DNA from 3 places in the Mojavia sp. genome. Region 1 is predicted to be linked to each of the others. Evidence: predicted binding sites of a transcription regulator. Region 1 holds the regulator's gene; each other region holds the start of a gene.
What was found. The regulator HrcA, encoded in region 1, represses chaperone genes, less so after heat shock. The targets are predictions, from matches to a motif close to TTAGCACTCNNGANTCNNGAGTGCTAA.

Region 1 (2,274 bases):
AACTCATTACATGAATGAAGCGGCTAGTTTGCCATTGATGAAAGAAATCTCCCCCATCTCCTTGTAAGCCGTAGACAACTAAAATAGCTGTGGCTATGCTCAACAGTACTCCAGTCACGCGGGAATCGAACAACTTAAGTAAGATATTCTTTTTGCCGCTAAACCCTGGATTTGGCTTCCTTAAAGCTAAGTAAGGCAAAAGAGCAAACGCCCCCACTGCAAACGAGGCGGTCGCAAATAGCCAAGCGGGTATTTTTTGCCCTCTGCCATCAATTAATACCACTGCACTATAAATTACGGGCCAAATACCCATGATGTTGAATAGTGCGATGACTAATGGGTTAATGCCTTGCCACTCACCAGTAGAAAGGTTTTTAATTAACTCAAATGTATCAGGGCGATTGGGAGGAGCCAGAACAAAAGCATAAGCAATTACTCCCAGCCACAGCAACCCAAAGCCAATTTTTCTCACCATCTTTTCAACTGATTAACTGAAGGCTTCCGAGAGGTATTCAGCAGCCGCAGCCACAACAGCGATCGCATTTTCATAATCTAGGCGTGTTGGCCCTAAAACTCCCACACTCCCCACAGGTATTGCACCTCGGCGATAAGTAGAAGTAATTAAGGTGCAGGTACGTATTGGTTCTAAGGGGTTTTCTGCTCCAATGCGAACCGTTACCCGTGGCTTGCCCAAATCTTCAACCTCCGGCTCTTCAAAGATTAATCGCCATAGTTGGTCTTGTTCTTCTTCCAACAGATGGATAATCGTTTGTACTTGCTGTAATTGAGAAAATTCTGGCTGACGCAAAACTTCTGCAACTCCCCGAACCATAATTTGTGTTGCAGTTGGGGCTAAAGTCCGACGAGTTAATTCTGCAACCGAATTTTTCAAGAATTCGCCATAACGTTGAAACTCTTGATCTAATTCACTCCAGTCAAGGGTGGCTAATTCTAACAGACTTTTTCCCCGCAAGTGGGTATTTAAAAAGTTAGAAACAATCTGCAACTCGCGATCGATGACTTCTGGATCAAGTTGTGTTTGTTCTCGCGCAGGCGATAAATCCATCAATCTAGAATGAGTTTCGTAACCATCCGTGACTACAATCAGCATGATCCGTCCTGCTTCAATCTGCACTAATTGCAAATGTCGCAACGTTGCTGTATTGGTTTGCGGCATGGTAATCAAGCTGATACACCCACTCAAGGTTGCTAAAATTTGCGCTGCTCCTTGTAGTAAAGCTTCCAAACTCCAATCTTCCCAGTGGAGGCGCTTTTGCAACGCTAACTCTACCTGTTTTGCTAAAGCTTCAGAAGGTGTAATTAACTGGTCAACATAAATACGATAACCAGAATCGGAAGGTACTCGTCCAGCAGATGTGTGTGGTTGGTAAAGTAACCCAGATTTTTCTAAAACACCCATTACATTGCGAATTGTGGCTGAACTAACACCCAGGTCGTACTCTTCAATCAAAGCTTTTGAACCGACAGGCTCTGCTGTAGCAATATAGTGGCGTACCGTTGCCCAAAGTATATGCTGTTGTCGATTTGTCAACTGGACTTGCATAGGATATTTTCTACTGAAGGCAAATTTTAATTAAAGTTTGAAAAAATTCAGGGTTTTTAGGGAATTTTAAAAAAATATTAATGGTAAATTAATATAGCCATTTGTAAATTAAAATGGCTAATTATTTAATTCTATAATAATGAGTCGTAGTAAAGTTTCATAGCGGCAGCTTGTGAAGCTGTGGTCTCTTACAGCTTGACTGCTACTAGAAAATCTACTGGGATAAAATCCGAAATTCTAGCTTTTTATAGGTATTTTTACACAATTTATAGTGTAAAACTGTATTTTCAGCTACTAGTTATCGCTATATTTAAATACATTAGTACTGAGAAAGCATCTGAAAATTTACTGTGATTTTGAAAATTTCCTAGTCTTGAATCTAGTCTTGAATACTGATGTATGGCTTGTAATTACGAGGCAGAAAACCTAGCTGGCAGGAAAAGTACCAGCTAATTAGTGTCTAGTTCAAAACGATGAAAGGCTAGCTAATACTGGGGAATCGAAGAGTCAACTAACATGGAGTAGGCATCAATACCGCCGACAATGTTCTTAACATTTGTAAATCCTTGAGCAAGTAACCACTGACACATCTGGGCAGAGCGAATGCCATGATGACATAGCACCAGGGTTTCGGCATGGGGATTTAAGAGAGTGGGCACTTGATCGCCCCATTCGGCAAATTCGCTCAAAGGGAAGTTGACAAAGCCATC
Region 2 (2,274 bases), on a different contig from region 1:
GCTCTTTCATAGCAGTGGCACTTGTCGCGCTTCGGTCCATCAAGGTCTTGTATAGTTATCCTCTATGGTGGATTATTTGAGATGTCTTTACTTTCCCACTTAACTTGCCTTTGCTTGTTGCAAGTCTCATAGGTAGTTATCACCTTTGGGAGACTGCCAATTCATTGGCAATAGTCCAGTAAGGATACGTAGAGCAGTAGTAATTATAATGCGTTATTATATATCGCTTTGAAAGCGGCGGGTGAAAAAAACGCTGATTAAATAATAATCCTTCCGATTCACAAGTTAAGTATTGGCTTAAGATGACCCTAGCTCAAAACCAACCCCGCTTCAGAGCGTTTACTACTTATTACGATATCTTACGGATGTTAAGCCTCGATCAGATGTTCACAAGCAATCAAAGAAGTTTCTGGCAAAGGATGGGTTAAAAATGCATATTCTTCAACCACCATTATGCCTATTAAGTGTTCTTTGAGATCCGCTCAATAACTTCTGGGTTTGCTTGACGATACCAGACACCATCCGGGTAAGCCACCATTATCGGTCTAGAACAAGAAACTCGCAAGCAATTAGCTTTAGTTCTAAGGATGCAAATGGGATGACTATTTTGCGGCTGGCCGAGTTTTGGCTCTTGAAGACGCTTTTTTAAGTATTCCCAGGATTCCAGACTAGCTTGTTTTGAGCAGCAGTTAGCAACTGTCTGGTCAGCACAAATAAAAATGTGTCGGTGAATTTTTGCAATTCCTATAGTTTCTACATAATTATGCAGGGCTTTTTTGTCTAGAGATTTAGTGGTTTTGGGGATTTGACGGCTGGACTGGATCACTGTATTGTTACTCATCGAGCGCCTCCCTGATTACAGTTCTATAACAATTTCCCCGCTTTGCAAATAAAGTTCTCCATATAAAAATATTCGTACCTTACGGAACAGAATCCGAAAATAAGACATAAATAAGTATTTATACTTAAATATCTACTTAAACGACGTACACCAATAACGGTTGAAAATGGGCAATAGGCGTTAGTAAATGCTATTCTCCCCAATCCCCCTGTCACCTTGTCCCCTTCCAATCTAGTTCGGGAACCCGTACACCAACAATTGTTGCCATTACATGCCGCTCTTCGGTAAATTAGCACTCAGGAGTTGAGAGTGCTAACTCTGGAGAAGAAATATATGGCAGCTGTATCTTTAAGCGTTTCTACAGTTAAACCTCTAGGCGATCGCGTTTTCGTGAAAGTGAGCGCCTCAGAAGAAAAGACCGCAGGTGGTCTGTATTTGCCCGACACCGCCAAGGAAAAGCCTCAGGTAGGGGAAGTAGTAGCCCTTGGCCCTGGCAAGCGTAACGATGACGGTTCTCGTCAGGAACCAGAACTTAAGGTCGGAGACAAGGTGCTGTACTCCAAGTACGCTGGCACTGATGTCAAGCTCGGCACAGAAGAATACGTCCTGCTTTCTGAAAAAGATATTTTAGCAGTCGTTGCATAGAGTAATGAGTTGTGAGTGATGAGTTGTGAGTCGAAAACTCTTCCCTAACTCAGCGCTGAAACCTCAAAATTCAAAAGTAATTCAAAACTTAAAACTCAAACCTATTCAGGAACTATGGCAAAGCGCATTATCTATAACGAGAACGCCCGTCGCGCCCTAGAGCGAGGCATGGACATCCTAGCTGAAGCTGTGGCAGTTACCCTTGGCCCCAAAGGCCGTAACGTAGTGCTAGAAAAGAAATTTGGCGCACCGCAAATCGTCAATGATGGCGTCACCATTGCCAAAGAAATCGAATTAGAAGATCACGTTGAAAATACTGGCGTAGCTTTGATTCGCCAAGCTGCTTCTAAAACCAACGACGCTGCGGGCGATGGTACAACCACTGCCACCGTTTTGGCTCATGCGATTGTAAAAGAAGGCTTGCGGAACGTTGCAGCTGGTGCAAATGCAATTTTATTGAAGCGTGGTATTGATAAAGCCGCCAGCTTCCTAGTTGATAAGATTGCCCAACACGCTCGTCCCGTAGAAGATTCCAAAGCTATTGCCCAAGTTGGTTCCATCTCAGCTGGTAACGACGAAGAAGTCGGTCAGATGATTGCCCAAGCAATGGACAAGGTGGGTAAGGAAGGCGTAATTTCCCTAGAAGAAGGGAAATCTATGACCACCGAATTGGAAATCACCGAAGGTATGCGCTTTGACAAAGGCTATATCTCCCCTTACTTCGCTACCGACGCTGAACGGATGGAAGCCGTCTTCGACGAGCCTTTCCTTCTGTTGACCGATAAGAA
Region 3 (2,274 bases), on a different contig from region 1:
TGTAGGTTTCCTAAAATACTGGTTGCCGCTAACACATAGCCAAAGAAGTAGGCTCCAGCATCACCCATAATAATGCGTGAGGGATGGAAGTTGTGGCGCAAAAAGCCTAGCGCCGCACCCCCCAAAGCTCCCAACACTAAGGTCGCCGCCGCACGATTAGGAAACTGAGCAGAAACTGCTAACAAACTCATAGCAGTAATAAAACTGACGCCTCCTGCTAACCCATCCATACCATCCATCAAATTGATGGCATTGGTAATACCTACTACCCACAATACTGTCAGCAATGTTGATAGTAGGGAATCGATGGGTGTACCAAGAGGAACCGTAATACTGATCCCATTGGCAACCAATAACAATGCCGTAATAATCTGTGCCCACAAGCGAACAGAGGGGGGTAAGCCGAATTGGTCATCAATAAAACCAACCAGCACTAAAATAGAACCCCCCAAGAGAATCGTCAGTACTTGAGCTAATACGCTTTGGATCTCAATTGGTCTTAAGAGGCTAGCTAGTACCAGTGCCGCAATCACACCCGCGTAAATTGCCAAACCCCCTGCATTAGGCAAAGGTTCTCGGTTGAGCCGCCGGGCATTTGGTTGGTCAGCCCAACCTACCCGCAAGGCAAATTTGCGTACTATTGGAATTAAACGCCAAGTTACTAGCCAAGCCAAGATAAACGTAAATACTACTGCCAACCAGCCGGAGCCGCTAGGGTCGGCAATACCAAGGGGCTTAAGGGAGTTGTATAGATTCATCTCCCAATTCAACCATTACTATCTGCATCTAATATGAGCATCAACTGTATATTAATCAATTTTTTTATTTCCATTTGTAATCTGAGTTGTTTGAAGAATTAGCACTCTTGCCCTGTGAGTGCTAAATTGTCTAATGGAAGCGCTTGAGAAATAAAACATGGCAAAGATTATTGCATTTGATGAGGAATCGCGGCGGGCCCTAGAACGGGGTGTTAACGCTCTTGCCGATGCCGTAAAAATCACCTTAGGGCCAAAAGGTCGCAATGTTCTTTTAGAAAAAAAATTCGGTGCGCCCCAGATTGTCAACGATGGTATCACTGTTGCTAAAGAAATTGAATTAGAAGATCCTTTGGAAAATACTGGTGCGAGACTCATCCAAGAAGTAGCATCAAAAACGAAGGATGTTGCTGGCGATGGTACTACCACCGCAACAGTTTTAGCACAGGCTTTAATTCGGGAAGGGCTGAAGAACGTTGCAGCCGGTAGCAACCCAGTTAGCTTGAAGCGAGGGATCGACAAAACCGTTGAGGCACTCGTGGAAGAAATTGCCAAGATATCAAAGCCAGTGGAAGGAAGTGCGATCGCTCAAGTTGCTACGGTTTCAGCTGGCAATGATGAAGAAGTTGGTAGCATGATTGCCGAAGCCATGGATAAAGTCACCAAAGACGGTGTAATCACCGTTGAAGAATCGAAGTCCCTGACAACTGAACTAGAAGTAGTAGAAGGGATGCAGATAGACCGGGGTTACATTTCCCCCTACTTTATCACCAACAACGAGCGGCAGACGGTGGAATTTGAAAATGCCCGCATCCTGATTACCGACAAGAAAATCAGCAGCATCCAGGATTTAGTACCTGTTTTGGAAAAAGTTGCCCGTTTAGGTCAATCTTTGCTGATCATCGCTGAAGATGTTGAAGGAGATGCTTTGGCGACTTTGGTGGTGAATAAAGCGCGGGGTGTGCTTTCTGTAGCTGCTATCAAAGCGCCTGGGTTTGGCGATCGCCGTAAAGCTTTGTTACAAGATATTGCCATTCTTACCGATGGGCAGATGATTTCTGAAGAAATCGGCTTAAGCTTGGATACCGCTTCCATAGAAGCACTGGGAACTGCCCGCAAAATCACCATTGATAAAGAAAACACGACAATTGTAGCTGGCAGTACCACCAAGCCAGAGGTGCAAAAGCGGATTGCTCAAATTCGCAAACAATTGGAAGACACCGATTCTGACTACGATAAAGAAAAACTGCAAGAACGCATTGCCAAGCTAGCTGGCGGTGTCGCGGTAATTAAAGTGGGTGCGGCAACAGAAACCGAACTCAAAGACCGCAAACTCCGAATTGAAGATGCCCTGAACGCCACCAAAGCTGCGGTGGAAGAAGGTATTGTTCCTGGTGGTGGCACAACCTTGATTCACCTGGCTACAAAGGTAGAGGCGATTAAAAACAGCCTCCAAGATAGTGAAGAAAAAATTGGGGCTGATATTATCGGGCGAGCTTTAGAAGCTCCCTTACGTCAA

Region 2: the regulator HrcA is predicted to act here: its motif matches at 1,131-1,157, upstream of groES (co-chaperone GroES).
Region 3: the regulator HrcA is predicted to act here: its motif matches at 857-883, upstream of groL (chaperonin GroEL).

The regions. Positions count from the first base shown of each region.
Region 1 covers NZ_JCACKA010000095.1:8,524-10,797, forward strand. The annotation lists gene AC5JL8_RS27160 (DUF2834 domain-containing protein) at 1-475, opposite strand, end outside; gene hrcA (heat-inducible transcriptional repressor HrcA) at 488-1,564, opposite strand; gene AC5JL8_RS27170 (rhodanese-like domain-containing protein) at 2,050-2,274, opposite strand, start outside.
Region 2 covers NZ_JCACKA010000018.1:164,779-167,052, forward strand. The annotation lists gene AC5JL8_RS02360 (response regulator transcription factor) at 1-40, opposite strand, end outside; gene AC5JL8_RS02365 ((2Fe-2S) ferredoxin domain-containing protein) at 461-841, opposite strand; gene groES (co-chaperone GroES) at 1,175-1,486, shown strand; gene groL (chaperonin GroEL) at 1,601-2,274, shown strand, end outside.
Region 3 covers NZ_JCACKA010000022.1:120,937-123,210, reverse strand. The annotation lists gene AC5JL8_RS03250 (MraY family glycosyltransferase) at 1-758, opposite strand, end outside; gene groL (chaperonin GroEL) at 916-2,274, shown strand, end outside.